Regions from separate parts of the Bradyrhizobium sp. UFLA05-125 genome, predicted to be linked through region 3. Evidence: predicted binding sites of a transcription regulator. Region 3 holds the regulator's gene; each other region holds the start of a gene.
What was found. The regulator PhoB, encoded in region 3, activates phosphate uptake and scavenging genes when phosphate is short. The targets are predictions, from matches to a motif close to TGTCATNNANCTGTCAT.
Positions count from the first base shown of each region.

Region 1: the regulator PhoB is predicted to act here: its motif matches at 7,303-7,319, upstream of SO156_RS11815 (YdcH family protein).
Region 2: the regulator PhoB is predicted to act here: its motif matches at 5,356-5,372, upstream of SO156_RS36365 (alkaline phosphatase D family protein).

Region 1 is NZ_JBANBJ010000009.1:39,576-50,198, forward strand. It holds gene SO156_RS11755 (calcium:cation antiporter) at 1-106, shown strand, start outside; gene SO156_RS11760 (cupin domain-containing protein) at 121-405, shown strand; gene SO156_RS11765 (hypothetical protein) at 498-1,439, shown strand; gene SO156_RS11770 (tetratricopeptide repeat protein) at 1,468-2,121, opposite strand; gene rpsU (30S ribosomal protein S21) at 2,249-2,551, opposite strand; gene aqpZ (aquaporin Z) at 2,814-3,536, shown strand; gene SO156_RS11785 (5-(carboxyamino)imidazole ribonucleotide synthase) at 3,684-4,790, opposite strand; gene purE (5-(carboxyamino)imidazole ribonucleotide mutase) at 4,787-5,275, opposite strand; gene SO156_RS11795 (GGDEF domain-containing protein) at 5,418-6,179, shown strand; gene SO156_RS11800 (hypothetical protein) at 6,274-6,525, opposite strand; gene SO156_RS11805 (hypothetical protein) at 6,550-6,765, opposite strand; gene SO156_RS11810 (YdcH family protein) at 6,869-7,075, opposite strand; gene SO156_RS11815 (YdcH family protein) at 7,406-7,591, shown strand; gene SO156_RS11820 (NAD(P)/FAD-dependent oxidoreductase) at 7,857-8,960, opposite strand; gene SO156_RS11825 (sensor domain-containing protein) at 9,184-10,623, shown strand, end outside.
Region 2 is NZ_JBANBJ010000069.1:5,820-16,442, forward strand. It holds gene SO156_RS36335 (NAD(P)H-dependent flavin oxidoreductase) at 1-485, shown strand, start outside; gene SO156_RS36340 (flavin monoamine oxidase family protein) at 711-2,231, shown strand; gene SO156_RS36345 (c-type cytochrome) at 2,231-2,653, shown strand; gene SO156_RS36350 (RidA family protein) at 2,678-3,172, shown strand; gene SO156_RS36355 (M20/M25/M40 family metallo-hydrolase) at 3,268-4,704, shown strand; gene SO156_RS36360 (hypothetical protein) at 4,840-5,250, shown strand; gene SO156_RS36365 (alkaline phosphatase D family protein) at 5,461-7,035, shown strand; gene SO156_RS36370 (aldo/keto reductase) at 7,191-8,009, shown strand; gene SO156_RS36375 (hypothetical protein) at 8,067-8,291, opposite strand; gene SO156_RS36380 (hypothetical protein) at 8,398-8,844, opposite strand; gene SO156_RS36385 (amidohydrolase family protein) at 9,016-10,296, shown strand; gene SO156_RS36390 (helix-turn-helix domain-containing protein) at 10,385-10,623, shown strand, end outside.
Region 3 is NZ_JBANBJ010000006.1:43,416-54,038, reverse strand. It holds gene SO156_RS09120 (SGNH/GDSL hydrolase family protein) at 1-61, opposite strand, end outside; gene SO156_RS09115 (OpgC domain-containing protein) at 61-1,362, opposite strand; gene apaG (Co2+/Mg2+ efflux facilitator ApaG/CorD) at 1,541-1,936, shown strand; gene SO156_RS09105 (Hsp33 family molecular chaperone) at 2,061-3,068, opposite strand; gene argF (ornithine carbamoyltransferase) at 3,396-4,319, opposite strand; gene SO156_RS09095 (aspartate aminotransferase family protein) at 4,319-5,527, opposite strand; gene SO156_RS09090 (GcrA family cell cycle regulator) at 5,983-6,495, shown strand; gene phoB (phosphate regulon transcriptional regulator PhoB) at 6,579-7,286, opposite strand; gene phoU (phosphate signaling complex protein PhoU) at 7,301-8,017, opposite strand; gene pstB (phosphate ABC transporter ATP-binding protein PstB) at 8,029-8,847, opposite strand; gene pstA (phosphate ABC transporter permease PstA) at 8,844-9,689, opposite strand; gene pstC (phosphate ABC transporter permease subunit PstC) at 9,691-10,623, opposite strand, start outside.

The DNA.
Region 1 (10,623 bases), on a different contig from region 3:
TTTGCTGAGCATGCTGACATTCGGCACCGGCAGGACCAACGTCCTGTTCGGGCTGGTCCATATGGTGGTATTCGCGGTCTACGTGTTCATGGTCTTTGTGCCGTAGCGAGAGGAATGGATATGCTGGCCGCAAAATCCGATGTGCAGGTCGACAACGACGAGGTCCGGGTCACCGAGTGGCGGCTGCCGCCGGGCGGCGCCACCGGCCATCACATTCACGGGATGGACTATGTGATCGTTCCCGTCACGGCCGGCGAGATGACCATCGTGGCGCCCAATGGCGAGCGTTCCAAAGCGCAGCTTTCGGCGGGCAAGTCCTACTTCCGCAAGGCAGGTGTCGCGCACGACGTGCTTAACGAAACTGCAACGGAGATCGTGTTCCTTGAAGTCGAGCTGAAACCGTAAAAGTGGCTTGCCAATGGCCACCGATCCGTCGCAGTTGACCCCTTACTATTGCCTCAAAGTTCCCGCATCAGACCGTGTGGGGAGTGGCCGGAATGCTGAAATACCTGACTAAAATCTCCATGGACATCTTCCCCTCGGTGCTCGCGACGATCATCGGGGCGTACATCGTTAATCACTACATCAACGCCCGGCCGGCGTCCGACACTCCCGCTGCCGCGGTCGCGCCTGCTCAGACCACCCAGACGAAGAAGGATGCCAAGCCTGCCGAGGTCGCGAATCTCCCCGCGCCCGGAGTGAAGGCCAAGGGTATTTCCGAGAAGGGTATTTCCGAGAAGGGTATTGCCGAGAAGGGCGTCTCCGAGAAGACCGCGACGGACAAGACGCCGGCCGAGAAGCCGGCTGACACCAAGGCTGCTGACCAGCCGGCCGAGAACAAGCCCGCCGAAACTGCACCCGCCGAGACCGCCGCCGCTCCCGCCACGCCGCGCGGCCGGCCGACGGCTTCCCGCGACAGCAAGGCCATGGCCAAGGCGACGCCTGCTCCGGCCATCACAGCGCCAGCCTCCGAGACCACTCAGGCCCCGGCATCGAATGCCGCGACTCCTGACGCCAACGATCTTGCCCGCGCGGCGATCGAGCGGCTGCGCAAGTCGCCCGAGGCTGCCCCTCAGGAGACGGCCCATGCCGTGGAAGCGCCGCGTGTTCATGAGGCCCCGCGGGTCGTGACGGCAACTCCGTCCGCCTTGCAGCCGTTGCCACCGCCGATCACGGTGTCGACGCCGGGCCCGGAGGCCTACGGCTCCCCCACGACGTCGAACCCGCCCTACACCGCGTCCGTTGGCTCGGATGATGCGAACCGGCTGACGCCACCGGCCGACATCCCGGTCCCGGTTGTCGTTGCGCCTCCGCTCGATCTGCGGGCCGATGCGGCCGCTCCCGTGCCGCGGCCAAAGACCAACGTCGCCGACGAGATGCTGTCAGGCGTCAAGTCGATGTTCCACGCGGTCCTGCCGAAAAGCGTGACCCCAGACTGACCTGGGGCGCTGCGCCTTCGATCCCGTCTCAGCCGCCGACCCGGGCCAGCCCGCTGCGGGCAGCATCGTCGCGTGGACGGAGCGCGACCGCCTTGGTGTAGGACGCCGCCGCCTTGGCCTTGTCGCCGAGGCGCTCATAGGCGAGCCCCCGCGTGGTCCAGACTTGCGCATTGTGCGGATCAGCCTCGGAGGCCTCGTCGAGGTCGGCTGCGGCTTCCTTGACCTTGCCGACCGCGAGATAGCTGATGGCGCGGCCGAGCAGCGGCTCCGGCTTCTGCGGATTGAGCCCGCTCGCGGCGCTGAAATCCGCGATTGCGAACTCGTGCTCGTTGCTCGCCTGATAGATCAGGGCGCGGCCATAGAGCGCCTGCGCATTGTAGGGATCGAGCGCGACGGCGCGGTTGAACTCCTCGAGCGCTGCTGCCGTCTCTCCTGATTTCGCAAGCGCCTGGCCCTTTGCCGTGTGGTTCTGGGCCTCAGTGACATTGCCGGCGCTGACCGCGCTCTCGGCGGGCGCGGCAGCAGCCCTGGACGCGTCCTGCGGCTTCTCTTTCTCGGGCATCAGCGATCCCAGGTCGAACGAGCAGCCGGACAGTGCGATCGCGATCAATGTGAGCGTGACGGAACGCCGCCAGAGCCGGCACGACAGTGCCGGGCTGTGCTTGGGGAAAGGGGAGGCCATCTACGGATTCGCTCGCGCTGGTGCCGCATCGGTAGTGCCCCGTCCCAGAAAAGGCACCGCTCACAAAACAATAACGCGGGCTCGGGGCCCGCGTCATCGAAAACTCAGTTTTGCAGAAGCGGCAAAATCAGCGCGGTCCGCGCGGACCTGCGCCCGGGCCGCCACGGCCGCCAGCGCCACGCTCGCCACCGGGGCCAGCGCCGAACACCGGCTTCGGCTTCATCGGCAGCAGGCCTTCACGCTGCAGCTTCTTGCGGGCCAGCTTGCGCGCGCGGCGCACGGCTTCGGCCTTTTCGCGGGCCTTCTTCTCGGAGGGCTTTTCGTAATGACCGCGGAGCTTCATCTCGCGGAAAATACCCTCGCGCTGCATCTTCTTCTTCAGCGCCTTGAGGGCTTGATCGACATTGTTATCGCGAACGAGAACCTGCACGCGGCATCCTCTTCAGTGGATCGGATTTGAATTCTGGTAAGTCAAAGGGGATGGCAAAAAGCGCAAGCCCTTAACCTTGAGCGCGCGGATGTATCAGACAAAACCTGAGATGTCCATTGTCCAAGAGGGCTTTCGGGCCAAGATAAGCCATTAAATGGGGCAAAAATGCCCCCGTGCGGCCGCGATTTGGGTGGTTTGGTGCCAATCGCGGGGCCGTTCCCGGATTTTGATCCGGAAGTCTTGGAAATCAGGGGAGTCCCTCATGGATATGAAGAAATACGCCGCCGAGGCCATCGGCACCTTTTGGCTGACATTTGCGGGGTGCGGGAGCGCGGTGATCGCTGCCGGCTTTCCGCAGGTCGGTATCGGCCTGGTCGGCGTGTCCCTGGCGTTCGGCCTCAGCGTCGTCACCATGGCCTACGCCATCGGCCACATCTCGGGCTGCCATCTCAACCCGGCCGTCACGGTCGGTCTTGCGGCGGGCGGTCGGTTCCCGACCGGACAGATCCTGCCCTATATCGTCGCGCAGGTCATCGGCGCGATCGTGGCGGCCACGCTGCTCTATGTGATCGCCAGCGGCGCCCCGGGATTCGACGTCGCCAAGGGCTTCGCGTCGAACGGGTACGGTGCGCACTCGCCCGGCCAGTACGGCATGGTGGTGTGCTTCATCACCGAGGTGGTGATGACCATGATGTTCCTGTTCGTCATCATGGGCGCGACGCACGGAAGGGCGCCTGCGGGCTTCGCGCCGCTCGCGATCGGGCTTACGCTGGTGATGATCCATCTCGTCAGCATTCCCGTCACCAACACGTCGGTGAACCCGGCGCGCAGCACCGGCCCTGCGCTGTTCGTCGGTGGCTGGGCGCTGGCACAGCTCTGGCTGTTCTGGGTCGCACCGCTGATCGGCGGCGCGCTCGGCGGCGTGATCTATCGCTGGCTGAGCGAAGAGCCGGGCGGCGTCGTCGCCGGTGTGAAGACCGCGTGATCGTCGCAGCATGATCCGGAAAAGTGTGCGGCGGTTTTCCTCGCGACAAGCGCGGAACGCGTTTGCGCGGAGATCATGCTCAAACAAGAATCTAAGGCGCGACGATGATCGCGCTTTAGAGGGGGATCGCGAAGCGCCGCGGTCCCCTTACTTACCGCGGGCGGGCGCGACCTCGGTGACGTGGCCCATCTTGCGGCCCGGCTTGGGCGTGCCCTTGCCGTAGATGTGCACGGTGGCTCCGGGGACCGTGAGCCACTCCGTGTAGCGGTTGATCTCGTCGCCGATCAGATTGGTCATGGTGACGACCTCGCCGTGCCGCACGGGCTTGCCGAGCGGCCAGCCGGCGATGGCGCGGATGTGCTGCTCGAACTGCGAGACGGACGCGCCGTCGAGCGTCCAGTGCCCGGAATTATGCACGCGCGGCGCGATCTCGTTCACCAGCACCTTCGGTCCCGTGCCGTTGGCGAGCACGAACATCTCGACCGCCAGCACGCCGACATAATCGAGCGCGTCGGCGATCTTGCCGGCGACGTTGCGCGCCTCTTCGGCAAGCGCGTCCGGAATCGCGGCCGGGGCGCGCGAGATCTTCAGGATGTGATCGCGGTGTTCGTTCTCGGTGACGTCGAAACATTCGACCTGGCCTTCGGCCGAGCGCGCGGCGATCACGGAGATCTCGCGCTCGAATGGCACGAAGGCTTCGAGGATCGCCGACTTGGTGCCGAGGCCGGTCCACACTTTCGCGATGTCGTCGCCCTCGCGGATGATCGCTTGGCCCTTGCCGTCATAGCCGAAGCGGCGCGTCTTCAGCACGGCCGGAAGCCCGATCCTGACGATCGCCTCGCGGAGCGATGCGACCGAGGTAACATCGGCATAGGCGGCGGTGCCGATCCCGAGCCGGGTGATAAAATCCTTCTCGGCGAGCCGGTCCTGGGTGGTCTCGAGGATCTTGCGGTTGGGCAGCACGGGGCGGCGCGCGTCCAGCACCAGCGCGGCCGCGGCCGGCACGTTCTCGAATTCGTAGGTGATGACGTTGACGTCATTCGCGAACAGCTCGAGCGCTTCGACGTCGGCATATTCCGCGCACGTCGCGTTCAGCACGACGTCGAAGGCCGGTGAGTCCGGATCGGGCGAGAACACCTGGGAGCGCAGGCCGAGCCGCGCCGCGGCCATCGCAAGCATCCGCCCCAATTGTCCGCCACCGAGGATTCCGATGGTGTCGCCGGGCTTGAGCTTCACCCGTTTGGTGCCAGTCACGCCTTGTCCTCCGGGCGCTCGGCCACGGCGTCAGTCTGTGCCTTGCGCCAGGCCACGAGGCGTTCCGACAGCGCCGGATCGGACAGCGCCAGCACGGCCGCCGCCAGCAGCGCTGCATTGATCGCGCCCGCCTTGCCGATGGCGAGCGTGCCGACCGGGATGCCGGCGGGCATCTGGACGATCGAGTGCAGCGAATCGACGCCTTTCAGCGCCTTGGATTCGACGGGAACGCCGAACACCGGCAGTTCGGTCAGCGACGCCGTCATGCCGGGCAGATGCGCGGCGCCGCCGGCGCCCGCAATGATGACCTTGAAGCCTTCGGCCTTGGCGCCCTTGGCAAAGGTAAACAGCCGTTCCGGGGTGCGGTGGGCCGAGACGATGCGGCTTTCGCAGGCGACACCGAGCGCTGTGAGCGTATCGGCAGCATGCCGCATGGTGTCCCAATCCGACTGGCTTCCCATGATGATGGCGATCGGCGCGGTCATGACGTCAATTGTGCTCGGGAATACAGAAACATAGGCCAGATTAACGGTTCCGGCCGGCGGCTCGCAAGGCGGTGGCAAGGAGAAGGGAATGCACTATCCTGTCTTGGTGAATCCCCGCAAGCCTTCATTGAGCAGGACGCCCATGAAGAAACCAAAAAGGGCGATCGCTGCGAAGGCCAAAAAGCGCCGGAAAAGCAGCGGGAGCCGATCCAAACCCGCGGCCAGGCGCACGGCCCGGTCGGCGGGCCGGCCCGCTGCGACCACCGGCCGGGCCAAGGAAAATGCCAGGAACGATGCCAGAAACGATGCCAAGAACGACGCCAAGAACGACGCCAAGGCGATCGTCCGCAGCCTGCGCACCAAGCTCGCCCGGGCCCAGAGGCGCATCGACGAGCTCGAGGCTGCCGCCGACACCGACTTCCTGCTCGGCATCCCGAACCGTCGCGGCTTCGAGCGCGAGCTGCACCGTGCGATCGCCTACATGGCGCGCTACGCCGCCCGCGGCGCGTTGATCGTGCTCGACGTCGATCGTCTGAAGCCCATCAACGACTCCTTCGGTCATGCCGCCGGTGACGAGGTGCTGAAGGCGATCGCCGCCGCGCTGACGCGGCAGGTGCGCGCCTCTGACGTGGTCGGCCGCCTTGGCGGCGACGAGTTCGCACTGCTGCTCTGGAACCTCAGCGAGACGGACGCCAAGGCCAAGGCCGCAGGCTTCGAGCAGGCTATCGACGACTTGTCCTTTGTCTTTCGCGGCCAGCGCGTGAATGCAGGCGCCTCCGCCGGTGTCGCGCTGCTGGGATCTCATGCCGAGGCAGGCCGCGCGCTGGAGGAGGCCGACGCAGCCATGTACGTGCGCAAGGCGCAGCGGCGGCACGAGCCGCGGATCAGGCTGATCAGCAGCTAGGATGCGATGATCTGGCTCACCTCTCCCCAGCGGGGAGAGGAGAGGTGTCCCCCTCGGCTTGCGTTGATTCAGTCAAAACTCATCCTGCTTTGGATTAAAGCGCGCTGAGATCGTCCGGCACGTTGCCGAACTTGCGCAGCAGCTTGGCGTCGCCGAACTCGCCGGTCATGGGATCGCCGCTGCGGCTGAACGCGATCGCGCCGATATGGCCGTCGCCGTGCGCCAGGATTTCGGCGCGCCGCAGCGCGGCGGCCGAGGTCTGACATTCCTCCGCGGCGCCCGCGACCGGCGATCCATCTCCATCGATGAGGAAAGGCAGCGCGACATAGTAGGTGACATCGGACATGGTCGGCTCCTCGTGCTCCTTGGCTCACGCGGCGCTGGAGGTGCTCCGCATCTTGTTGCGCGACGTCTCGGGAATGCAGCCGGCCGAAATTGCCGCCTGCAATTCCTCGAGCTCCGCTTCCAGATATTCGTTGGCCATGATCAGCGCCTTGATGGTGCTGCGCAGATTGCCGTCACACATCGCGATCGCTTGATCGCAGGCTTGCTCATAGTGGCTGTTGTCGAAGGCGGCTGCGGACATGGCATTTCCCCGGAAGCAGTTGAGATCCGAATGTTCTTCTTTTGTTCTTTTTGAGTCAAGTGGAATCCGTATGCGGAAAACGCATCCGGCATACCGGCGGGGATCAGGCGATGATGTCGGGCGTGATCTGGTCTTCGATGAAGGCGATACGGTCGCGCAACAACAGCTTGCGTTTCTTCAGGCGCTGTAACCGCAACAGGTCGGGGGCGGGCGATTGATGCAATGCATCGATCGCCGCATCGAGATCTCGGTGTTCCTGCTGCAACCGGGCGAGCTCGGCTTCGAGTTCGCGCTCGTCTTCATTGGTCATGATGTGCGGTAGCCGGAAAACCCGATGAAGTTGCGAAAGCCTGTGGAAGGCCTGTGGAAAGTATCGTCCTTGCGCGACGTGATCGCAAGCTATCTGGGTCCCCTATCAACGTTCTCTCGCAAAGATATTTCAGTGGATCGCGGCGCCAGCGCACAGGTGCATTGAAATCATGGATGATTCCTGCCGCGGTTCCTTACTCACTGTTCATTACATATGAAGTTTCAAAAATGACAGGGAGACTACGGATACTTATCGACAGAACGAATCGGTGATGTACACTTCTTCGTCCGGATCGAATTCTGAGGTTCAACCCTACCGAGGAGGTTTCGAATGACAATTCAGGCACATCTTGTTGAATTGGAGCGGAAACACAAACTTCTCGAAAATGAATTGCACGAAGCTCTTGTGCACCTTTCAACAGACGACCTGCAAATTGTTGAGTTGAAGCGCCGGAAGTTGATGGTCAAGGACCAGATCGAGCGGTTGAGGCACGGCACGGACGACACGCTCCACTAGTAAACCCCGTACACATGTAAGCCTGATCACGCATCCTTCACGCAGGGATGAGAGCTGTTGCGCTCATCCCTGCGTCGAGGTGCGAAGCGTCGTGCGGTTAACTTCGTGCGAAGGCTAGAGCATGATCCGGACCCGAAGGGGCCGTGTTAGCGCAAAGCGTGAAGCGGTTTTCCTTCGCGACAAACGCGGAACGCGTTTGCGCGGAGATCATGCTCATACAACAACCTAGAGCGCGATGACGATTCACTCCCAATCTCATCGCGCTTTAGATGTTTGCGAGCTCGGCGACGTGGTCGGCGATCGCAAGCGATGACGTCAGGCCGGGCGACTCGATACCGAAGAGATTGATCAGGCCGTTTACGCCGTGATCGCGCGTGCCCTGCATCAGGAAATCCTGTGTGGCCACCGCCGGCGGGACGATTTTCGGCCGTATGCCCGAATAGCTCGGCATCAACGCACCATCAGGCAGGTCCGGCCAGTATTTGCGGATCGCCGGATAGAAACGCTCTGCGCGTGCGGGATCGACGGCATAGTCGATCGTTTCGATCCACTCCACGTCGGGACCGAAGCGTGCCTGGCCCGCCATGTCCAGGGTGAGGTGCACGCCGAGCCCGCCGGGCTCGGGCACAGGATAGATCAGCCGTGAGAACGGCGCCTTGGTGCTGCAGCTGAAATAGTTGCCCTTGGCGAGATAGGCCGGCGGAATCCGGTCGAGCGGCATGCCGTCGATGCTGCGCGCCACCGTCGTCGCCGAAAGACCTGCCGCATTGACCAGCAGGCTGCATTGCAGCGTCATCGGCGCCTCGCCGCCGGCATCGATTTCGATGACGCCGCCCGACGCCTTGGCGCGGATCAACGGCGTGTGAAACGCGAACGCAGCTCCCGCCGCTTCGGCCTCGCCGCGCAGCGAGAGCATGTAGGCGTGGCTGTCGATGATGCCGGTCGAGGGCGAGAGCAACGCGGCATCGCAAGCGAGCGCCGGCTCCAGCGCGCGCGCGGCGTCGCCTGCAAGCATCTGCATGTCGAGCACGCCATTGGCCTCGGCATGCGCCTTGATCGATTGCAGCTTCTCGGTCTCCCACGGACTGGTCGCGACGATCAGCTTGCCGCAATTTTTGTGCGGGATGTCGCGCTCGGCGCAGTAGCGGTAGAGCGCATGCTTGCCGCTGACACACAGCCGCGCCATCCAGCTCCCGGCCCGGTAGTAGATCCCGGCATGAATCACCTCGCTGTTGCGCGAGGAAGTGACGGTGCCGATGGCCTCCGCAGCTTCCAGCACGATCACCTCGCGCCCGGCCTGGGCGAGCTTTCGGGCGACCGCGAGCCCGACCACGCCCGCTCCGATGACGACGCAGTCAACTCTATCCATGGTGGGGCAGGAGGTCCGTAAGCGGCAGGGCCAAGAAGTCTAACAAGGGGCTTAACGAGAGACTTAAGGAACCGCATCCAAGGCGGCTCTCCATTAAGGAAGAATTTATCATGTCAGGGCAATTGCCGTATCTGGCGTCACATTTTTCTGTCGTGCTGACAGGCGTTTACCCGATCCCAACCCGTGAGGCCAGACAATCCGGAGTTGAAATCGCGGGTGGCTGATGGCTGAGAAGGACTGGCACGCGAGCGGCACGATTTTGACGTCTGTGCAGGCCCTGCTGTGCCTTGCCTGCACGGTTGCGCCCGCGCGCGCCTTTGCGCTGTCCGACAATTTCGGCCCGCAGAGCTATCTGGGCAGGCTCGATCCCAATCTGGTCTGGGAGGCGCTGCTCGGCGGCATCGCGGTGTGCTCGCTCCTGGCGGCCATCGTGCTGTGGATCCACTCGGCGTTACGGCGAGCCAGGCGCATGCAGTTGCGGCGCAATGCGTTCGTTTCGTCCGCCATGAACAATCTGAACCAGGGTATCGTGATGACCGACGCTCAGCGACGGATCATCTTCTGCAACGACCGCTATCTCGAAATCTACGGGCTGGCGCGCTCGGACCTCTGGACCGATATGACCGGGCCCGACATGCTCAGGCTGCGCCGCGATCGCGGCGTGCTCGGCGTGACCGACGACGAGTTCTACGAGAAGGCCGCCAGCTCGAATGGCCTGATCACCGAGCTGCCGGAGGGGCGGGCCATCCTGGTGAAATATTTCGTGCTCCCGAACGGCGGTTCGGTAGCGACGCATCTCGACGTCAGCGAGCAGCGCAACTTGTCGCGGCAGCTTGCCTCCACCAAGCAATTCCTGGAATCGGTGCTCGACAACGTCCCGGTCTGTGTGGCCGCGAAGAACATCGAGGACGGCCGCTACATCTTCGCGAACACTGCCTATGAGCGCTTCTGGGGATTGTCGCGGGACTACGCTGTTGGCAAAAATGCGCGGGAGCTGTTTGCTACAGTCTCGGCGACCAGGATCGAGGACGCCGATCGGGCCGCGCTTAACTCTCCCGACGGGCAGTTCCGCAACGAATTCGAGGTCGAGCGCGGATCCGCGCGGCGCATGGTTGCTTCGGTCCGGATCGTGGTCCGCAACGAACGCAACCAGCCTGAATTCCTGCTGCTCGTGTTCGAAGACATCACCGACCGGCGCTCGCTCTCGGAGGAGTTGGAGAGCACCAAGAAATTCCTCGAGCTCGTGGTCGACAACATTCCGGTTGCGCTGATCGTGGAGCAAGTCAAGGACGGCCGCTATCTGCTCGCCAATCGCAGCGCGGAGGCGATCCTCAACCGTAAACGCGAGGATGCCACGGGCCTCACCGCTTCCGACATCTTCAATGTCAAGGAAGCCAAGCTGATCATCGCGCGCGACGAGGCCGCGATCAAGAAGCGGGGGATGATTACCGAGGAGCATCCGATCTCGACCAAGGATGGTCTGCGGCTGTTCCTCACCCGCCGCGCCACCGTGCTCAGCGATGCTGGCGAGCCGGAATATCTGATCAAGACCCACGAGGACGTCACCGACCGCCGCCAGACCGAGTCGCGCATGGCGCACATGGCCTATCACGACGGTCTGACCGACCTGCCTAATCGCTCTGCCTTCCTCCAGGCACTGACG
Region 2 (10,623 bases), on a different contig from region 3:
TTGCCTCCGGCGGCATGGCCGACGGCCGCAGCCTCGTCGCCGCGCTGTCGCTGGGTGCCAGCGGTATGAACATGGGCACGCGCTTCATCGCCACCAAGGAAGCCCCGGTGCACCAGAACGTGAAGAACGCGTTGGTCACTGCGACCGAGCTCGACACCCGTCTCATCATGCGCGCGCTGCGCAACACCGAACGCGTGCTGAAGAATGCCAATGTCGATCGTCTGCTCGAGATCGAGCGCGAAAAGGGAGGAAAGCTGAAAATCGACGACATCCACGACCAGGTTGCGGGCGTCTATCCCAGGATCATGATCGAGGGCGAGATGGATGCCGGCGCCTGGAGTTGCGGCATGGTCGCAGGCCTCATCCACGACATTCCTTCCTGCAAGGAACTCGTCGACCGCATCATGAGCGAGGCCGACGAGATCATTCGCGACAGGCTGATGGGCTTCCTCGACGGCAAGGCGGCAACGCGCAAGGTCGCGTGACGTCGAATCTGCGGCGCAAACGATGAGGACCGCGATCAGCGATTCTCATCGCGCCGCGCGAAGGCGCGCTGATCAACAACGCGTGTGTTGCCTCGCTACGCGGCGTGCTGTTTTCTGACGGCTCAGGACTGGGCCCTTTCCCGTAACGCCATGCGAAGCGAACCCGTGACCGTCAGGCGACGTGATCTTCTTGCGTTGATCGGCACGGTGGCCGGCAGCGCGGCCATGTACCATGCGATGACGAGCCTCGGGCTCGCATCGGAATCGCGGTACAAGGGGCCGATCCGACTGGAAGGCGATCCCAAGGGCGCCTCCGTGCTCGTACTCGGTGCGGGCCTTGCCGGCATGACCGCGGCGCTGGAGCTGCGCAAGGCGGGGTACAGTGTCCAGATCCTCGAATTCAACAGCCGCCCCGGCGGCCGCAATTGGACGCTGCGGGGCGGCGACGTCTTCACCGAGCTCGGCGGCCACAAGCAGGTGTGCGAGTTCGAGGACGGGCTCTATCTCAATCCGGGGCCGTGGCGCATTCCCTATCATCACCGCGCGCTGCTCGACTATTGCAGGCGGCTGGGCGTCGCGCTCGAGCCGTTCAACCAGCTCAATCACAACGCTCTCTTGCATTCGGTGCGCGCCTTCGGCGGCAAGCCCCAGCGTCTGCGCGCCGTAAAGGCTGATTTCCAAGGCCAGATCGCCGAGTTGCTTGCAAAAGTGACGCAGCAGGGCAAGCTGGATGAGAGCGTGTCGAAGGAAGATCAGGAGATCCTGCTCCAGGCGCTGCGCTCGTGGGGCGCGCTCGACAATGGCTATGGTTACAAGGCCAATCTGATCTCGGCGGAATTCCGCGGCTACACCAAGGATCCCGGCGGCGGATTGACGGCGATGCCGGAGCCGAGCGAGCCGGTTGGCCTGTCGGAAGTGCTGAAGTCGCGGCTCTGGCGCTATTTGCGCGGCTTTGCGCACTACAATTTCCAGACCACGATGTTCCAGCCGGTCGGCGGCATGGACATGATCGGCAAGGCCTTTGCGAAGGAGGTCGGCGATCTCATCCGCTACAACGCCAAGGTGACGCAGATCCAGCAGGACGCCCGCGGCGTCACCGTGAGCTATGTCGATGCCAAGAAGCCGGGCGCGGTGCAGCAGGTGCACGCCGACTGGTGCGTCTGCACGATCCCGCTGACGATCCTGAGCCAGTTGCCGCTCGACGTCAGCGCCGCCATGAAATCGGCGATCGATGCTGTTCCCTATGCCGCGTCCGTGAAGATCGGCCTGCAATTCAAACGCCGGTTCTGGGAGGAGGACGAGGCGATTTATGGCGGCATCAGCTACACCGATCTGCCGATCCGACAGATCGCCTATCCGAACTACGACTACAACCGCGCAGGGCGCGGTGTGCTGCTCGGCGCCTATCTGTTCGACGGTCCGAACTCCTACGAATTCAGCGCGATGTCTCCGGCGGAGCGGGTCGCACGCGCCGTCGAGTTCGGCGCCGTCATTCACCCGCAATACAAGAGCGAATTCGAAAACGGCATCGCGGTCGCCTGGCACCGGGTGCCCTTCGTGCTCGGTTGCAGCGGCGACTGGAGCGATGAGGCGCGCGCCGCGCACTACGACAATCTCTGTCAGATCGACGGCCGCATCGTGCTCGCGGGCGAGCACGCCTCGGCGCTGCCGGCCTGGCAGGAGGGCGCGATCCTCTCCGCGCTCGACGCGATTGCGCGGCTGCATGACCGCGTGGTGAGAACGTGATGAGTAAGGGTTTTCGATGGGAGCGATGGCCGGTGCGGCTTGCCATGTCGACACTCATGATGCTGTCGGCAACGGCGCGGGCGCATGACGGCCCCGAAAACCGCATCTTCAGCTCGGGCTTCAATTTCGCGGAGACGACGGGTGAGGAGCTGTTCGCCAATATCTGCCAGGGCTGCCACATGCCCGATGCCGGCGGGGCCTCCGGCGCCGGCGCCTATCCGTCGCTCGTCGCCGACAAGAATCTGGAAGCGCGCGGTTATCCCATCTATCTCGTGCTCAACGGCCGGCGCGCCATGCCGCCGTTCGGCGAGATGATGACCGACGCGCAGATCGCCGCCGTCGTGAATTATCTGCGCACGCACTTCGGCAATGCTTACGATGATGTGGTGACGGCGAACGAGGTGAGGGACGCGCGTCGCTGACGCACCGGCAAGAAGGGGGAACCAATGAATTTCAAAACCGGCGCCGTCATTGGCGCGTTGCTCGCGATTTCCCATGCGGGTACGGCTCACGCCGAGGTCATCCGGCATCCCATTCCGAACTCTACCTTTCCGATCGCGCAGGCCGTGCAGGTCACCGGCAATGCTACGACCTATTATGTCAGCGGCCAGGTGCCGCCGGTCGCCAACAAGGATGCCGATGCCCAGAGCCGAGAGGCCTATGGCGACACCAAGACTCAGACCGTCGGCGTCCTAAACCGCATCAAAGGCATTTTGGAGGGGCTCGGCCTCACCATGGGCGACGTCGTCAAGATGCAGGTCTTCCTGGTGCACAATGCGTCTGCACCGATGGACTTCAAGGCCTTCATGGAGGGCTACACCCAGTTCTTCGGCGGCAGCCAGCCCAACCTGCCGGCCCGCTCGGTGGTCGGGGTCGCCGCGCTCGCCAATCCAGGCTTCCTGGTCGAGATCGAGGTGATCGCGGTGAAGGACGCGAAATAGGCCGGGGGCCGTTGCAAAAACGGCAGAACGATCGCGCTTGCCAAAGCGCGCCTGCGCTGTCTGAATTCAGCGAGGCTGCATTCTGGGAGCACGAGATGAAGAAGACGATCACCAACGACGATTTCTCGTGCCGTAACGCGCTGCTCGCGGTGGCTTGCACGGCGCTGCTGCTCACCGGCGGGGCGGCCGCCGAAGGCCTGAGCCCGCAGCAACAGCTCTCCCACGACGTCTACAAGGAGCTCGTCGAGATCGATACCACCACCGCGACTGGCGACACTGCGCGCGCGGCCGAAGCGATGGCGGCGCGGCTGAAGGCGGCGGGCTTTCCCGATTCGGACGTGCACGTCTTCTCGCCCGCGCCGCACAAGGGCAATCTTGTCGCCCGCCTGCACGGCAGCGGCGCCCGCAAGCCGATCCTGCTGGTCGCGCATCTCGATGTCGTGCCCGCGCTGCGCGAGGATTGGTCGGTCGATCCGTTCAAGTTCACCGAGAAGAACGGCTACTACTACGGTCGCGGCACAGCCGACGACAAGCACATGGCGTCCGCCTTCATCACCAGCATGATCCGTTTCAAGCAGGAGGGCTACAAGCCCGACCGCGACATCATCGTTGCGCTGGAGACGGACGAGGAGATATTCGACCGGGACGCCCTCGGCATCCAGTGGCTGATACGGAACAAGCGCGACCTCATCGATGCCGAGTTCGCGCTCAACGAGGGCGCCGGCGTGGGCCTGAAGGACGGCAAGCCGATCCGCGTCGGCGTCCAGACCAGCGAAAAAATCCCCGTCAGCTTCCAGCTCGACGTCACCGATCCCGGCGGTCACAGCTCGGTGCCGCGCAAGAGCAACGCGATCTACAAGCTGGCCGAGGGCCTCGTGCGCCTGTCCAAGTTCAACTTCCCGCTCAAGCTGAACGCGACGACGCGCGGCTATTTTGAGAAGAGCGCGCAGTTCGAGAACGACCAGACCGCGGCCGACATGCGCGCCGTGATGTCGGATAAGCCTGATCCTGCGGCGCTATCCTTTGTCCGGCTCGCTGCGAACCCGGTCTACAATGCCCAGCTCCGCACGACCTGCGTTGCGACGATGCTCCAGGGCGGGCATGCCATCAACGCGCTGCCGCAGTCGGCGAGTGCCAAGGTCAATTGCCGCATCATGCCGGGCGAGCCGGTCGAGGAGGTCAAGGCGACGCTGGAGCAGGCGCTGGCGGATCCCGACATCAAGCTGACGCAGATCGATACGGCTGTGATCAGCGCGCCCAGCGAGCTGCACGAGGAGATCATGGGCGCGATCGAGAAGCTCTCGGGCGAATTCTTCCCCGGCGCCATCGTGCTCCCGGTCATGAGTTCCGGCGCCACGGACGGCAGCTACCTGCGCAATGCGGGCATCCCGACCTACGGCCATTCCGGCATGGCGATCGACATTGGGGAAAACCGCATCCATGGCAGGGACGAGCGTGTTCCCGTGACGTCGTTTTACAACGGACAGGAATATCTCTACCGGCTGGTCAAGATGCTAGCCGGCGGTTCCTGAGCGTGCGAAAGGCCTGAGAATCCGAGGTCGGCTTCGCTGGCCAGTAACCCTGACGACAATCTGCCGCTGGAAATCCGGCTCACGCCTCCTAAATAAGGGTAAAATTGGCCCTTAATTGATTTCAGGAGGCATCTCTTGGTCCTGAAAGGCGTTTCTTTCGGTCTCGCCACCGCGCTCATGCTGGCATGCAGCAGCGCGGCGATGGCTGACGACTACAAGCCTGACGACTATCTCGGCCTCGATCTCTCCAAGGCGGTGCTGTCGCCGAAGCGGCTCGGCCCTGCGACGCAATTCGCGCCGGTCCGGGTGGAAGCAAGAAGTGACGCGGCGCGTGCCGTGCCTGACGTCACGCCGAAGACGGTCGCGACCGAGCGCGTGAAGGCGCCGGAGCCGTGGGTTGCTCACGCGAAGAGCGCGCAACCGCGTGGCGCTGCTCGTGCCAAGCTGGTGCATCGGCACACGAATCCGCTGGATGCGCAGGCGATGGACACGCGCGTCCAGACCTGGCCGTGCAGATCGGGCGGCATCTGCAACTGGAAACGCTGAGCGTGGTCCTGCCCGAAGGGCCGCGTTAGCGCAAAGTGTGAAACGGTTTTCCCTCGCGACAAACGCGGAACGCGTTTGCGCGGAGATCATGCTCAAATAATTAGGCGTCATCCGCCCGTCGCAAAACGGTAGGCGCGGAGTCAAAAAACCGTCGGTTTGGAGTCAAGGAGCTCAGGCACCTTTCGTCGCGATTCGGCGAAGGTTTTCTGAATGGCAACGCTCCGCGCCTCGCGCGCATGGACCCGGCGGCAGTTTCTGGTCCGCTCCACATCCTCCCTCGCGCTCGCCGGTCTCGGTTCTCTCGCCAAACCATATCTCAGCCGCGCCGCTGATCGACCGCTGATTGCAGGCGGCATCCAGTCGGGCGACGTGTCCGAAGGCTCTGCCGTCATCTGGGCGCGCGCCGATCGGCCTGCGCGAATGCAAATCGAATGTGCCACCGCCGAAAGCTTCAAGACGATCCTGTGCACGGCGTCCATTGACGCGCTGCCGGATGCCGACCTCACCTCGAAGGTGCTGCTGCGCGACCTCCCGCCCGGACAGGACATCTTCTACCGCGTGCGCTTCGACGACATCGCGACCGGCGTTGCCGGCGAGACGCGCACCGGACATTTTCGCACCGCGCCGGCTGCCGGCAGGTCGATCTCGTTCGTGTGGTCTGGCGACACCGCCGGGCAGGGATGGGGCATCGATACGTCGCGCGGCGGCATGCGCAGCTATCGGACCATGCTCGACAATCGCCCGGATTTCTTCATTCATTCCGGCGACCACATCTATGCCGACTGCACCATTCCTGCCGAGTTGAAGCTGCCGAACGGCGAGATCTGGCGTAACCTCGTCACCGAAGAGAAATCGGAAGTCGCGCACACGCTGGCGCAGTTCCGCGGCAACTACAGATACAACCACCTCGACGAGAACTTCCGCGCCTTCCATGCGGAGGTGCCGATGTTCGCGCAATGGGACGACCACGAGGTTACTAACGACTGGTCGCCCTATGGCAGTGTCGACGAGACAGGATTTGACGCCGACGGCACCTCACGCCTCGTCGCGCGCGCGAGGCGTGCGTTTTTCGACTTCATGCCGGTCCTCGAGATTCCGCGGCAGCAAGGCCGTATTTATCGGAAGATCGCTTGCGGACCGCTGCTGGACGTCTTCATGATCGACATGCGCAGCTACCGCGATGGTACCTGGAACAAGGGCGAGGACCACGACGGCTGGATCCTGGGCCGTGATCAGCTCGCCTGGCTGAAGCGGGAACTTGCCGCTTCGCGCGCGACCTGGAAGGTGATCGCGGCCGACCTGCCCATTGGCCTGATCAGCCTCGATGCCGTCGCGCTCGGCGACGGACCGCCCGACCGGCGCGAGCACGAGATCGCGGATCTGCTGTCCTTCATCAAGCGCGCCAGCGTGCGCAACATCGTCTGGCTCACGGCCGACATGCACTACACCGCGGCGCACTACTACGATCCCAACCGCGCGGTGTTCTCCGATTTCGAGCCGTTCTGGGAATTCGTCTCAGGTCCTCTCCATGCCGGCACCTGGGGGCCGGGTGAGCTCGACAACACCTTTGGACCGGTCGCGCTGTACCAGCATGGCTGCAATGCCGAGCAGGGCGAGAACCTTGCGCCTTGCTTCGGACTCCAGTTCTTCGGCCGCGTCGACATCGACGGCGGCACGGAGGTCATGACAGTGACGCTGAAGGACGTCGACAATCGCGACCTCTGGTCGGTCGACATCCACCCGCAGCCGCAAGGGCGATCTGCTGTGGTGGCACAGCATTCGTAAGAGGCTGGCGCCAACTAACCCGATCTTGATTGGCCGCGCGGTGGCCGCCCCGCTATAGTGGTCGTCCCGCCACCGCCCTCCATTACCGAAAAGTCTGTATGCGCGGCCTTTGTTGGTGCGCGTCCGGCGGCCTGGAATTCGTCAGGAGTGTTTCCATGGAAAGTCTGAAAACCCAGGGCATCGGCATGCCCAAGCTCGGCCTCGGCACGTTCCGCATGCAGGGCGATGTCTGCCGCGCCGCAGTCGAAAGCGCGCTGTCGCTCGGTTATCGCCATATCGATACCGCCGAGATGTACGCCAATGAAGAGCCGATCGGTGCGGCGATTGCCGGCGCCGGCGTGCCGCGCGGCGAGCTGCACGTCACGACGAAGGTCTGGCACGAGAACCTCGCGCCGGAGGCGATCCGCCGCGCCTTCGACGCCAGCCTGGACAAGCTACGGCTCGACCACGTCGACCTCTATCTCGTGCACTGGCCGTCGCGCAATGCGAACTGGCCGGCGGTTTTCGAGACGCTGATGAAGCTGAGGGAAGAGGGCCGCACCCGCGCCATCGGCGTCGCCAATTTCAATACTGCGCTGCTCAAGCTCGCCGTCGAGGAGATCAAGGCGCCGATTGCCTGCAACCAGATCGAATATCACGTGATGCTCGATCAATCGAAGGTCATCGACTATCTCGCCGCAAAGTCGATTCCGCTGGTCGCATACTGCCCGCTCGCGCAGGGACGCATCGCCTCCGATGAGGTCTTTGGCGAGATCGGCCGCAAGCACGAGGCGACCGCCGCGCAGGTCGCGCTGAAGTGGTTGCTCGATCAGAAAGGTGTCGCGGCGATTCCGAAGGCGTCGCGGCGAGAGAGCCAGCAGGCCAATCTCGACGCTCTGAAGATCACACTCGACGACGACGATCGCAGAAAAATCGCGGCGCTGCCAAAGGACAGGCGCTGCGTTAGTCCCGGCTTTGCGCCGGCGTGGGATTGATCTCATAATAAATGGACGCAAGGAAATGGCCCCGTCGGGGCCATTTCAGCGTGCGCATCAATAGTCGTAGTGGCGATGACCGCGCTTGATCACCACGACCCTGTCGCCGTGATGATGCCAGCCACGATGCATGCCGTAGTCGCGGTGCTCGCGGAATTCGGCGCGGGCGCCGTAGGGGCCGTGATGATGGTTCTTGATCACCACCGTCTCGGCGCTCGCCATCGTCGGCACCGCGATCGCAAGTGCACCGATGGCAGCGACGACATAGCCAAGCTTCCTCATAATATCCTCCTCCAATGAACGCCAATTTAAACCGCGCATGCGCGTGAACGTTCCGGAGGAACTGCAAGGAGAATTCTGAACGGCTGTTCAGCTTCGGCCTTCGCGCTCACGTGCTGTTGCCGCAGCGGTGCTGCGCAGGTGTCGGCACGCCGGTCTTCACGAACTTGCCGTCGCGGATGGTGTAGTCGCCGCGCTCGCCGCGATTGTACATCGCGCGCAGGTTACCGTCCTCCTGCAACGCGAGGCCGAACTCGCGCGCCTGATGCAGCGATGGGAAGAACACGATGATGTTGAGTTGGCCGTCTGCGTCGGTCGAAGCACCAACGACTTCGTTCTCGTCTGTGGCATCACCGAAGTTGCGGCGGTACATCACCCTGCCGTCCGGCCTGACCTCGTAGGTGAGCACTGCGCCCTTGTCGCGGCCGGGCGGGAGCGAGCAATCGATCGCCCAGGTGCCGAGCAGCCCCCAATTGATAATCGTTGCCGCCAGCGTCTCGGCACCGGCTGTGTGTATGAGCGCAAGCCAGACCAGCGCCGCGCTGGCCCCGCGCATCAAGAACAATCCCGTCACTTCTGAAAATCCCCGCTATTGCCCGCCGCAATGGCTTGAAGCCTAGCATTGTTATGCCGCACTGCAACTCGGCACGCTTATGCATGGTGCTTGCACCCGCACACCGCGGGGCGCATCATCTCCACAACAAACAGATGAAGGGGGAACGTCGCCATGACCGAGTTGTCGCGTCGCCAGCTTCTCATGTTCGCCGGATCGTCTGCAGCGGCGGCCCTCTCGGGCCGAGCCGAGGCGGCCATGGGGCCGGTCGACAAGTTCGATCTCGTTATCAAGAGCGGTGATGTGATCGATCCTAGCCAATCGTTTCGCGGCAAACGCGATATCGGCATCCGCTGGGGCGTGATCGAGGCGGTCGAGTCGGAGATTCCGGCGGAGCGTGCCCTGAAAAGCATCGACGCTTCCGGCAAGCTGGTAATGCCCGGACTCGTCGACTTGCATTGCCACGTCTATCCCTATGGCTCGGCGATCGGTATTCCCGCCGACGAGCTGGTGCAGTTTCAGGGTACCACCACCGTGGTGTCGGCCGGCGATGCCGGCGTCAACAATCTCGCGGCGCTGCGCCGCTACATCGTCGCGCAGTCACGGGCGCGCATCTACGCCTTCGTGCATATCGCCAACAACGGGTTATCGGCATTCCCGGTCGCCGAGCTCTACAACATCGACAATGCGCAAATGGAAGCGTGCGCGATGGCGCTGGCGGAAAATCCGGACTTTCTCATCGGCGTCAAGGTGCGGATGTCCGAGAACGTCATCTTCAAGCACGGGCTCGAACCGCTCAAGCGCGGCATCCAGGCCTGCGAGCTCTGTGGCTGGCCGGCCAAGATGATGGTCCATATCGGCGGCGTCGAGACCAAGGAGCTGATGTCCGACATCCTCAACCTGCTGCGCCCCGGCGACGTGCTGACGCATTCCTATTCCGGCGCGCCGAACATGTCGGGCGCTTTTACCAACATCGTGCAGGACGGCCGGCTGTTGCCGGCAGCGCTTGCCGCCAAGCAGCGCGGCGTGATCTTCGATGTCGGGCACGGCGGCGGCAGCTTCGATTTCACGGTCGCCGAGGTCGCGATTCCCGGCGGCTGCACGCCGGACACCATTTCGTCCGACATCCACGTCTTCTCCGGCAACTCGCCGGGGATACCGTTCCTCCCCAACGTCATGAGCAAGTTCATGACGCTCGGCTTCACGCTCGAGCAGGTGGTGTCTATGACGACCAGCGCGCCGGCGAAGATCATCAACCGGGCGCCCAAGCTCGGCACCCTTCAGCTCGGCGCCCCCGGCGACGTCGCGATCATGGAGCTGGTCGAGGGCCCCGTTACCTTCGTCGACACCCGCAACAACAAGCGCGACGGCAAGGCCTACCTGAAGCCGGTGCAGACCGTGATCAACGGCGTGCCGTTCGGCCGGCCCTACCAGGCGCCGTTCGCGGTGCGCTAGCCGATCGCTCCGCTATTTGATCCGCGTCAATGAGACGGCCCGAAGTCGCGCCATAATGCACTTTCGGGAGGCGATCGTGGATAGATCAATGCTGGATGAAGTCACCGATTTTGCGGGCGAAGCGCTGCCGGGCGGTAACGCCGTCCCGCCTTACTCGGAAACCGAATTCTTGGCCGAACTCGGCGAGCGGGTGCGCTCCTCGCGCATGCGCTGCGAGCTCTCGCGGCGGGAGCTCGCGCGCAAGTCGGGAATTTCCGAGCGCTACATCGCGCAGATCGAGGCGGGCAAGGGCAACGTCTCGATCGTGCTCTTGTTGCGGCTGGCGTC
Region 3 (10,623 bases):
CGGAAGGCGCGGCAAGTGCACCGCATAGCAGGATCAGGCTCAGGAGAACCTTCGCCTTCATCAGCCCCCTCCCGCCAGATCGGCGTTGCCGGCGGCGTTTTTGGTTTTGGAACCGCTCTTGTCGGCCACCAGCTTGTACCACGAAATCACCCAGGCCATGGCCCACATGATCAGGATTCCGCAGAGACTAATCAGCGCATGCATGCCCGGACTGCCGGACACCTCGGCCAGGATGAAATGGCCGGCAAAGGCCAGGAACACGCCGAGACAGAAAATCTCCAGCGAGTGCTGGCCGCAGAGGATCAGCGGCCTCAGGAGGGGCGATTTCAGGCCCGGCCAGTCCCGCGGCAGGAAGCGCACGGTGAGCGCGGCCAGCGCCAGGAAATGCGTGAAGCGCAGTACGTCCAGATCGGTCTTGTCGATCGGATACATCCACTGCTCGATCCGCTTCGGCATGAAGTGGGAGAGCTGCGGCAGGTACCAGGTCAGCGTCACGTAGAACGCAGCCGCCAGATAGGCGATCGAAATCCACATCGTCACGGGTGATGCCAGGATCCGCGACATGCGCCGCGCACCTCCGAGCGCACACCAGGCCCCGAACACGAACAGCAATTGCCAGGCGAGCGGGTTGAAGGCCCAGAAGCCATTCGGATAGGCCGAAAGATAGAGATCGAACTCCCAGGTCACCACGTAGAGCACGACCGAGAGGCCGAGCGTGAGATCCGGCTTCCATTTCATCAGCCAGAGGATCAGCGGCAGCGCCAGCATCAGCACGATATAGAGCGGCAGCACGTCCATGTTGACGGGCCGGAAGCGCAGCAGCAGCGCCTGCACGATGGTGACGTCGGGCTGCTTGAGGAAATCCATGATGCCCATCTCTTCCGTGTAGAGCGGGTTCTCGAAGCTGGTCGCGACGTAGGAGATTTCCGCGAGGAAGATCGTGAACAGGAAGACGTGGGCGACATAGATCTGCCAGACCCGGCGCAGGATCCGCGCAGTGGCGATGACGAATCCGTTTTCCAGCATCGCGCGGCCGTAGACGAAGGCCGCGGTGTAGCCGGAGATGAAGATGAAGATCTCGGTGGCGTCGCTGAAGCCGTAGTTGCGGATGGTGAACCAGGTCAGCAGGTTTGGCGGCAAGTGGTCGATGAAGATCAGCCACAACGCAAGCCCGCGAAAGAGATCGAGCCGAAGCTCACGCTCGCCGATGACGGGCAGCGTGATGGCAGGCGCCGCCGCGCGCGGCTTCGCATCCACGGCCTTCGCATCCAAGGACTTGGCATCCAAGGACTTAGCATCTAAGGCCTTGGCATCCGCGGTTCCGGCGATCGGCGATCCCGTCACTTGGTCGGCAATGGTCATCGGGCCAAAACCCTTGCGCAAATCGCAGCGTTTGAGGAGTGTACCGGGCCGGTGGCCTGCTCGCAAAGCGATCGGATCACATTGGGGTGTAACTACCGTGCCGATTCGGGCGGCACGATGTCGCTGACGCTGCGGGCCGCGATTGGTTCCCGGTGAGGTTTTCGTTATGATGGCAACCATGTACCGTGCCGTGACCCGCCAGATCGAAGTGACCGTCGAGCCGAACTTTGTCCCGGAGCAGTCGTCAGCCGAGCGCTCTCGCTACTTCTGGTCCTACACCATCGTGATCACCAACTCCGGCGACGAGACCGTGCAGCTCAAGACGCGGCACTGGATCATCACCGACGCGACAGGGCGGCAGCAGGAGGTCAAGGGCGAAGGCGTGATCGGCGAGCAGCCGATCCTCGCGCCCGGCGAGCGCTACGAATACACCTCGGGCGTCCCGCTCTCGACCGCCTCGGGCTTCATGACCGGCCGCTACCAGATGGTCAACGAAAGCGGCGAGCGTTTCGAGATCGACGTGCCGACGTTTTCGCTCGATAGCCCGGATGGCGGCAAGCGGGTGTTGAACTGAGGGGCGGCATGCTGCGGTAGGGTGGGCAAAAGCGCGAAGCACCGTGCCCAACACCTCTCCAATCATGTGATAGCAGTGGTGCGCACGCTTCGCTTTGCCCACCCTACGACTTCTGACCGCTTGGCTAGGCGTTCTCCACCCCCGCCTCGTGCGGCGTGAATTGATACACCGAGCTACAGAACTCGCAGGTCACGACGACCTTGTCGTCCTTGACCATCGCGGCGCGATCATCGGGCGAAAAGCTCTTCAGCATCGCCGCCACCGCATCGCGCGAGCAGGAGCATTCCGCTTTCAGACCCAGCGGATTGAACACGCGCACGCCGCGCTCGTGAAAAAGCCGGTACAACAGCCGCTCACCCGAGAGATCGGGATCGATCAGCTCGACGTCCTCGACCGTACCGATCAGCGAGCGCGCTTCGACCCAGGCATCGTCCTCGGCGACGGTATGCGGCGAGGTGCCTTCGGGCGCGTCGCCGGGATGCATGTCGGCCTGTCGCGCGCGCTCCGGCGCCTTCGGCAAGAACTGCATCAACAGACCACCGGCGCGCCAGCGGTGCTTGCCGCCGTCGCTCGAGCGCCATTCCTCGCCGACGGCGAGGCGCACCTTGGTCGGGATCTGCTCGGAGCGCAGGAAGTATTCATGCGCCGCATCTTCCAGGCTGCCGCCGTCAAGTGCGACGAGGCCCTGGTAGCGGCTCATATCCGGGCCCTGATCGATCGTCATGGCGAGATGACCGCGACCAAGCAGCGAGCCGGAGTCCTTTGCCCCGCCGAGCCGCGAGGCATCGTAGCGGGCATAGGCGCGCAGGCGGTTGGGCGCCTTGAAGTCGACCACCAGGAATGACACCGGGCCGTCAGTCTGCGCCTGAAGGATGAAGCGGCCTTCGAATTTCAGCGCCGAGCCGAGCAGCGTCGTCAGCACGATGGCCTCGCCGAGCAGCTTGCCGACCGGCGCGGGGTAATCGTGCTTGGTGAGGATATCGTCGAGCGCAGGCCCGAGCCGGGTCAAGCGCCCGCGCACGTCGAGCGCATCGACCTCGAAGGGCAGCACGGCGTCGTCGACGGGAACGGAAGACGGCGCGCGAACCGGACTTTCGGGCCCGGCTTTGATGTCAGGGGATTGGGGGACCATGGCGCTCTATCTGGGGTCGGAGTGAACGAAATGAAAGGGGCGGCAAGGCGCTCCGTTTTTGATGCAGAATGGATCGTACACAGCACACCATATTCGGTGTCGTCCCGGGGCGCGCAAAGCGCGAGCCCGGGACCCATAACCACAGGATTGCGTTGTGGCGGAGATGACAACCCCGAGTCTTCGCCAAACTCCACCCTGTGGTTATGGGTCCCGGATCTGCGCTCCGCTTCGCTGCACTTGTCCGGGACGACGACCGAAGATAGGGCAACGCCACGCTGCCATCATCACGGTTCTCTCATTGTCGTCCGCCAGGACGGCGATCCAAACCTATTTCACCGCGTCAAAGCACCAGGCCAAAATACCCTTCTGCGCGTGCAGACGGTTTTCAGCCTCGTCGAACACGACGGATTGCGGACCATCTATCACCTCGTCGGTGACCTCCTCGCCGCGATGGGCGGGCAGGCAGTGCATGAACAGCGCATCGGGCTTGGCGAGCGACATTAGCTGGGCATTGACCTGATAGGGCTTGAGCACGTTGTGGCGGCGCTCGCCCTCCTTGTCGCCCATCGAGACCCAAGTGTCGGTGACGACGCAATCGGCGCCGCGCACCGCAGCTTCCGGATCGGTGCCCAGCATGATCGGAGCGCCCGTCGCCTTGACCCAGTCGCGCATCGCCTTTTTCGGCGCGAGCTCCGGCGGGGTCGCGACATTGAGGTTGAACTTGAAGCGCTCGGCGGCATGCGCCCAGGAGGCGAGAACGTTGTTGTCGTCGCCGGTCCATGCCACTGTCTTGCCCTCGATCGGCCCGCGATGCTCCTCATAGGTCATGAGATCGGCCATTACCTGGCACGGATGCGAGCGCCGCGTCAGTCCGTTGATGACCGGCACTGTCGCGTTCGCCGCGAGCTCGAGCAGCGCATCGTGATTGAGGATGCGGATCATGATGGCATCGACATAGCGCGACAGCACGCGCGCGGTGTCGGCGATGGTCTCGCCGCGGCCGAGCTGCATCTCGGCGCCGGTGAGCATGATGGGCTCGCCTCCGAGCTGGCGCATGGCGACATCGAACGACACCCGCGTCCGCGTCGACGGGCGCTCGAAGATCATCGCCAGCGTCTTGCCTTCGAGCGGCTTGACCGGCTGATGCGCCTTCTGCTTTGCCTTCATGGCCGAGGAGGCGGCGAGCATGCTCTTGAGCTCCGACAGCGGCAGCTCGTTGATATCCAGGAAGTGCTTGGGCGTCTTGCTCATCAGCTTGCCGCCGGCGTCTTGAGAGTGGATTCAATCGCGGTGCAGGCGCGCTCGAGCCGCGCGATGCCCTCCTCGATTTCCGCCTCGGTGACGATCAAGGGCGGCAGGAAGCGCACCACATTGTCGCCGGCGCCGACGGTGAGCAGCTTTTCGTTGCGCAGCGCCGTGGCAAGATCGCCCGAAGGCACCACGGCCTTGAGGCCGATCAACAGCCCCTCGCCGCGCACTTCGCTGACGACATCCGGATGGCGGTCGATCACGGAGGCGAGCTTCTGCTTGAGCAGCAGCGACATCTTCTGCACGTGATCGAAGAAGCCGGGCTTGAGCATGACGTCGAGCACGGCGTTCGCCGCGGACACGGCGAGCGGATTGCCGCCGAAAGTCGAGCCGTGCGAGCCGGGCGTCATGCCGGAGGCCGCCTCGGCGGTCGCAAGGCACGCGCCGATCGGAAAGCCGCCGCCGAGTGCTTTCGCAAGCGACATCACGTCGGGGGTTACGCCGAGGCGGCGATGTGCAAAGAGTTCGCCGGTGCGGCCCATGCCGGTCTGCACCTCGTCGAAGGCGAGCAACAGCCCATGCTCGTCACAGAGCTGGCGCAGCGCGCGATAGAATGCGGGAGGAGCAGAGCGCACGCCGCCCTCGCCCTGGATCGGCTCGATCAGGATGCCCGCAGTCTGTGGGCCGATCGCCTTCTTGACGGCTTCCAGATCGCCATGCGGCACCTGGTCGAACCCGTCCATCGGCGGACCAAAGCCTTCGAGATATTTTGCAGACCCCGTGGCAGCGAGCGTTGCCAGCGTGCGGCCGTGGAACGCGCCCTCGAAAGTGATCATGCGGTAGCGCTCGGGATGGCCCTTGGTGGCGTGATAGCGGCGCACCACCTTGATCACGCATTCCATCGCCTCAGCGCCGGAATTGCAGAAGAACACGAAGTCCGCAAAGCTCTCGTTGCAGAGCCTGACCGCGAGCTTCTCGCCATCCGGGCTCTGGAACAGGTTCGACATGTGCCAGAGCTTTGTCGCCTGCTCCTGCAGGGCCTTGACCAGATGCGGATGTGCGTGACCGAGCGCATTCACGGCGACACCCGATGTGAAATCGAGATAGCGCTCGCCACTGGTTGCGACCAGCCAGCAGCCTTCGCCGCGCTCGAAGCCGAGCTCGGCCCTGGCGAAAACGGGAAGCAGATGCGTCGCGGCGCTCTTGGTCATGGCGGTCACTTGGATGTTGGGGCCGGCTGAGGCTGCGTTGCGCAGCGCATCATTGACCTGCCCGGAAAACGAAACGTGCCGCCTTTTAAGGGCGGCACGTGTCACCATTTTATGCTTGGAAAAACCGCTGTCAATGCCGCCAGAAGGCCGTGCGAGGCGCGCGGCCCGTAGTCTTGCGGTGGCGATTTTGAGAGTTTTTTAAGACGGAACATGTGGACGCGGAGCCGCAGACTCTTGCGCGGGAGTCACGCCATATTGTAGCGTTTCTCCTGTCAGATACGACATCTCGTGCAGCAGTTCTGATCCTCTAAGTCCTCATGTACCGGCGTAACGTTCAGGTGCGTTTTTCGCGCCCGGCGAGCCTTAAGGGATTCTGACGGCACGGGTTTTTCGAGGCTTAGACATCGCCACGTGGCCCCAAGGATTGGCTGGCGCGCGGCGAGGGGAAGGGTGCAATGACGGTTTTGACCTGGTCCGACGATCGCGTCGAGCAATTGAAAAAGCTCTGGGAAGCCGGGCTTTCGGCCAGCCAGATCGCTGCCGAACTCGGGAATGTGACGCGCAACGCCGTAATCGGCAAGGTGCACCGGCTGGGCCTGTCCGGTCGCGCCAAGACCCCGTCCTCGGCGGCTCCCCGGCCGCGCAAGGCACGCCCCGCGCAGCACATGATGCGGGTGAGCCGGCCGATCTCGCGCGGCAACACCGCCCTCGCCCAAGCCTTCGAGGTCGAGGTGGAGCCCGATCCCATCACCTATGACAATGTCGTACCGATGAGCCAGCGCCTGTCGCTGCTCGAGCTCAACGAAGCGACCTGCCACTGGCCGGTCGGCGATCCCTCGAGCCCGGATTTCTTCTTCTGCGGCGGCAAGTCGCTCTCGGGCCTGCCCTATTGCGCGCAGCACTCGCGCGTCGCCTACCAGCCGGCGGCGGATCGTCGGCGCGCACCGGCTAAGCCGGGAACGCGCTGAGTTCAGCCACAAACGACAACGTCCCGGCGCAGGGCCGGGACGCCTGATCGAGAAACGTCAGCGCGCCATTTGGCGCGCTTTTTTTACGTTTGCTCAGCCTTCGCGAAACGATCATCCAGCGCGTAGCCGGCGCCACGGACCGTGCGGATCGGATCCTGCTCGCGGCCGAGATTGAGCAGCTTGCGCAGACGGCCGATATGGACGTCGACGGTGCGCTCATCGATATAGATGTCACGGCCCCAGACGCTGTCGAGCAGCTGCTCGCGCGAGAACACCCGGCCGGGATGCTCCAGGAAGAACTCCAGGAGGCGATATTCGGTCGGGCCGAGGTCGATCGGCCGGCCGGAGCGGGCGACGCGGCGCTTCTCGCGGTCGAGCTCGATGTCGCCGTAGGCGAGTATGGTCGCAAGCCGCTCGGGGCTTGCACGCCGCAGGAGGCCCTTCACGCGTGCGAGCAACTCGGGCACCGAGAACGGCTTGACGATGTAGTCGTCGGCGCCTGTCGCAAGCCCGCGCACCCGCTCGCTCTCCTCACCGCGCGCCGTGAGCATGATGATCGGCAGCTGCTTGGTCTCGGGCCTGGCGCGAAGCCTGCGGCACAGCTCGATGCCGGACAGGCCCGGCAGCATCCAGTCGAGCACGATCAGGTCGGGGATGTGCTCCTTGAGGCGGGTGTCGGCGTCGTCGCCGCGCATCACCGTCTCGACATCGTAGCCGTCGCCTTCGAGGTTATAGCGCAATAGCTCGGTCAGCGCTTCCTCGTCCTCAACAACCAGAATGCGTGCGCCCATGGCGTCGTCGCTCCTTAAGTGTTCGGCACGGTCGTGGCGAAGGTGGTCATGTCGCCCTTCGGACGCTTGTCCGCGATGGCCTGACCTTCGATCATATAGAAGACGGTCTCGGCGATGTTGGTCGCATGGTCGCCGATCCGCTCGATATTCTTGGCGCAGAACATCAAATGGATGCAGAACGAAATGTTGCGCGGATCCTCCATCATGTAGGTCAGGAGCTCGCGGAACAGCGAAGTGCAGATCGCGTCGACCTCCTCGTCGCCCTTCCACACCATCATCGCCGCTGGCAGATCATGCGCGGCATAGGCGTCCAGCACCGACTTGACCTGCTGCTGCACGAGGTCGGTCATGTGCTCCAGGCCGCGGAACAGCTTTAGCGGATGGAAATCGGTCTCGAGCGCGGCGACGCGCTTGCCCATGTTCTTGGCGAGGTCGCCGATGCGCTCCAGATCGGTCGCAACGCGCATGGCGCCGACGATCTCGCGCAGGTCGACCGCCATCGGCTGGCGGCGCGCGATCGTGAGCACGGCGCGCTCCTCGATCTTCTTCTGGAGCGCGTCGATCTCGGCGTCGGTTGCTACCACGCGCTGGCCGAGCGCGACGTCACGGCGGATCAGCGCATCGACGGAATCGACGATCATGCGCTCGGCAAGGCCACCCATCTCCGCAACGAGCCGCGTAAGCTCCTGGAGGTCGGTGTCGAAGGCCTTTGCGGTATGTTCAGAAGCCATTTCCTGTCTCCTCAGCCGAAGCGGCCGGTGATGTAGTCCTGGGTACGCCGGTCGCTGGGCGACGTGAAGATCTTGCTGGTCTCGTCGAACTCGATGAGCTCGCCGAGATACATGAAGGCGGTCTTGTCGGAGACGCGCGCCGCCTGCTGCATGTTGTGGGTGACGATCGCGATCGTGTAGTTCTCGGCGAGCTCCTGGATCAGCTCCTCGACCTTGGCGGTCGAGATCGGATCGAGCGCCGAGCAGGGCTCGTCGAACAGGATCACCTCGGGGCGCACCGCCACGGTGCGGGCGATGCAGAGACGCTGCTGCTGGCCACCGGAGAGCGACAGGCCGGAGGCGTTGAGCTTGTCCTTGACTTCGTTCCACAGCGCACCACCGCGCAGCGCCTTCTCGACCCGGTCGTCCATCTCGGACTTGGAGATCTTCTCATAGAGGCGGATGCCGAAGGCGATGTTCTCATAGATCGTCATCGGGAACGGCGTCGGCTTCTGGAACACCATGCCGACCCGGGCACGCAGCAGGTTGAGGTCGAGCTTGGGGTCGAGGATGTTGGTCTGGTCCAGCATCAGCTGACCGGTGGCGCGCTGCCCCGGATAGAGATCGTACATCCGGTTGAAGATGCGCAGCAGGGTCGACTTGCCGCAGCCGGACGGGCCGATGAACGCCGTGACGCGGTTGGTGCCGAGCGTCATGTTGATGTTCTTCAGCGCGTGGTGTTCGCCGTAATAGAAGTTGAGGTTGCGCACCGTCACCTTGGCCGGAGCCTCAGGCAGCGTCGGCGAGGCCTGACGCCCGGTGGAACCTACGGAAACGGACAGATCGCTCATTTTGCAGTCCTCTCGGCGCCAAGAATGCGCGCGCCAATGTTCAGGGCAAGCACGGTCAGGGTGATCAGAAGCGCCCCGCTCCAGGCCAGTTGCTTCCAATAGGCGTAGGGGCTCTGAACGAAGTTGTTGATGGTGACCGGCAGGTTCGCCATCGTCTTGTTCAGGCTCAGGCTGAAGAACTGGTTCGACAGCGCGGTGAACAGTAGCGGCGCGGTCTCGCCGGCGACGCGGGCGGTCGCGAGCAGCACGCCGGTGATGAGGCCGGAGCGCGCCGCGCGGTAGGCGATCCGCTTGATCACCAGCGAGCGCGGCAGACCGAGGGCGGAAGCCGCCTCACGCAACGCGTTCGGCACCAGCAACAGCATGTCCTCGGTGGTGCGCAGCACGACCGGGATCACGATGACGGCGAGCGCCAGCGCGCCGGCGATCGCGGAGAAGCCACGCATCGGCACCACCACCGCGCCATAGATGAACAGGCCGATGATGATCGAGGGCGCCGACAAGAGGATGTCGTTGATGAAGCGGATCACCGAGGTCAGCTTGTTGTTGCGGCCGTATTCGGCGAGATAGGTGCCGGCGAACATGCCGAGCGGTGCGCCGATGCCGACGCCGATCACGGTCATGATGATCGAACCGATGATGGCGTTGCGCAGGCCGCCTTCGGTCGAGCCCGGGGGCGGAGTGTCCGCGATGAAGATCTGAAGGTTCAGACCGGTGATGCCGTTGTAGAGCAGCGTGATCAGGATCAGCGCGAGCCAGGTGACGCCAAAGGCGGCGGCACCGATGCAGAGACCGCGGACGACGATGTCCTTGCGGCGGCGACGTGCGTAAATCGGGTTCATGTTACTTCCCCGCCTTCTTTTCGAGACGCAGCAGCATCAGCCGCGCGCCTGCGAGCACGAAGAACGTCAGCACGAACAGCAGGAGGCCGAGCAGGATCAGGCCTGACTGGTGCAGGCCGTCGCTCTCGGCGAACTCGCTCGCGATCGCCGCCGAGATCGTGGTGCCCGGCGCGAAGATCGAGGACGATATACGGAAGGAATTGCCGATGATGAAGGTCACCGCCATGGTCTCGCCCAGCGCGCGGCCGAGGGCGAGCATGACGCCGCCGATGATGCCGACGCGCGTATAGGGGATCACCACGCTGCGCACGACCTCCCAGGTGGTGCAGCCGACGCCGTAGGCGGCCTCTTTGAGGACCGGCGGCACAGTCTTGAACACGTCGACCGAGATCGAGGTGATGAAGGGCAGCACCATGATCGCGAGGATCAGCGCGGCGTTGAACAGGCTGAGATAGGACGGCGGGCCAGCGAAGATCGCGCCCAGCACGGGAACGCCGTCGAACAGCTTGATCATGAAGGGCTGGAAGGTGTTGGCCAGGAACGGGCCCAGCACGAAGAAGCCCCACATGCCGTAGATGATCGAGGGAATGCCGGCGAGCAGTTCGACGGCCATGCCGATCGGGCGGCGCAGCCATTGCGGGCAGAGCTCGGTGAGGAAGATCGCAATGCCAAGCCCCACGGGAATGGCGATCAGCATCGCAATGAACGAAGTGACGAGCGTGCCGTACATCGGCCCGAGCGCGCCGAGGACCGGCGGATCGGCGGACGGCGCCCAGCGCTGCGTCCACAGGAACGCGAGGCCGTACTCCTTCATCGCCGGGAAGGCGCCGACGATCAGCGACACGATGATGCCGCCGAGGATCAAAAGCACCGAGATCGCGCTGAGCCGCGTGATCCAGTAGAAGGTCAGGTCGCCGAGCTTGAACGCGCTCAA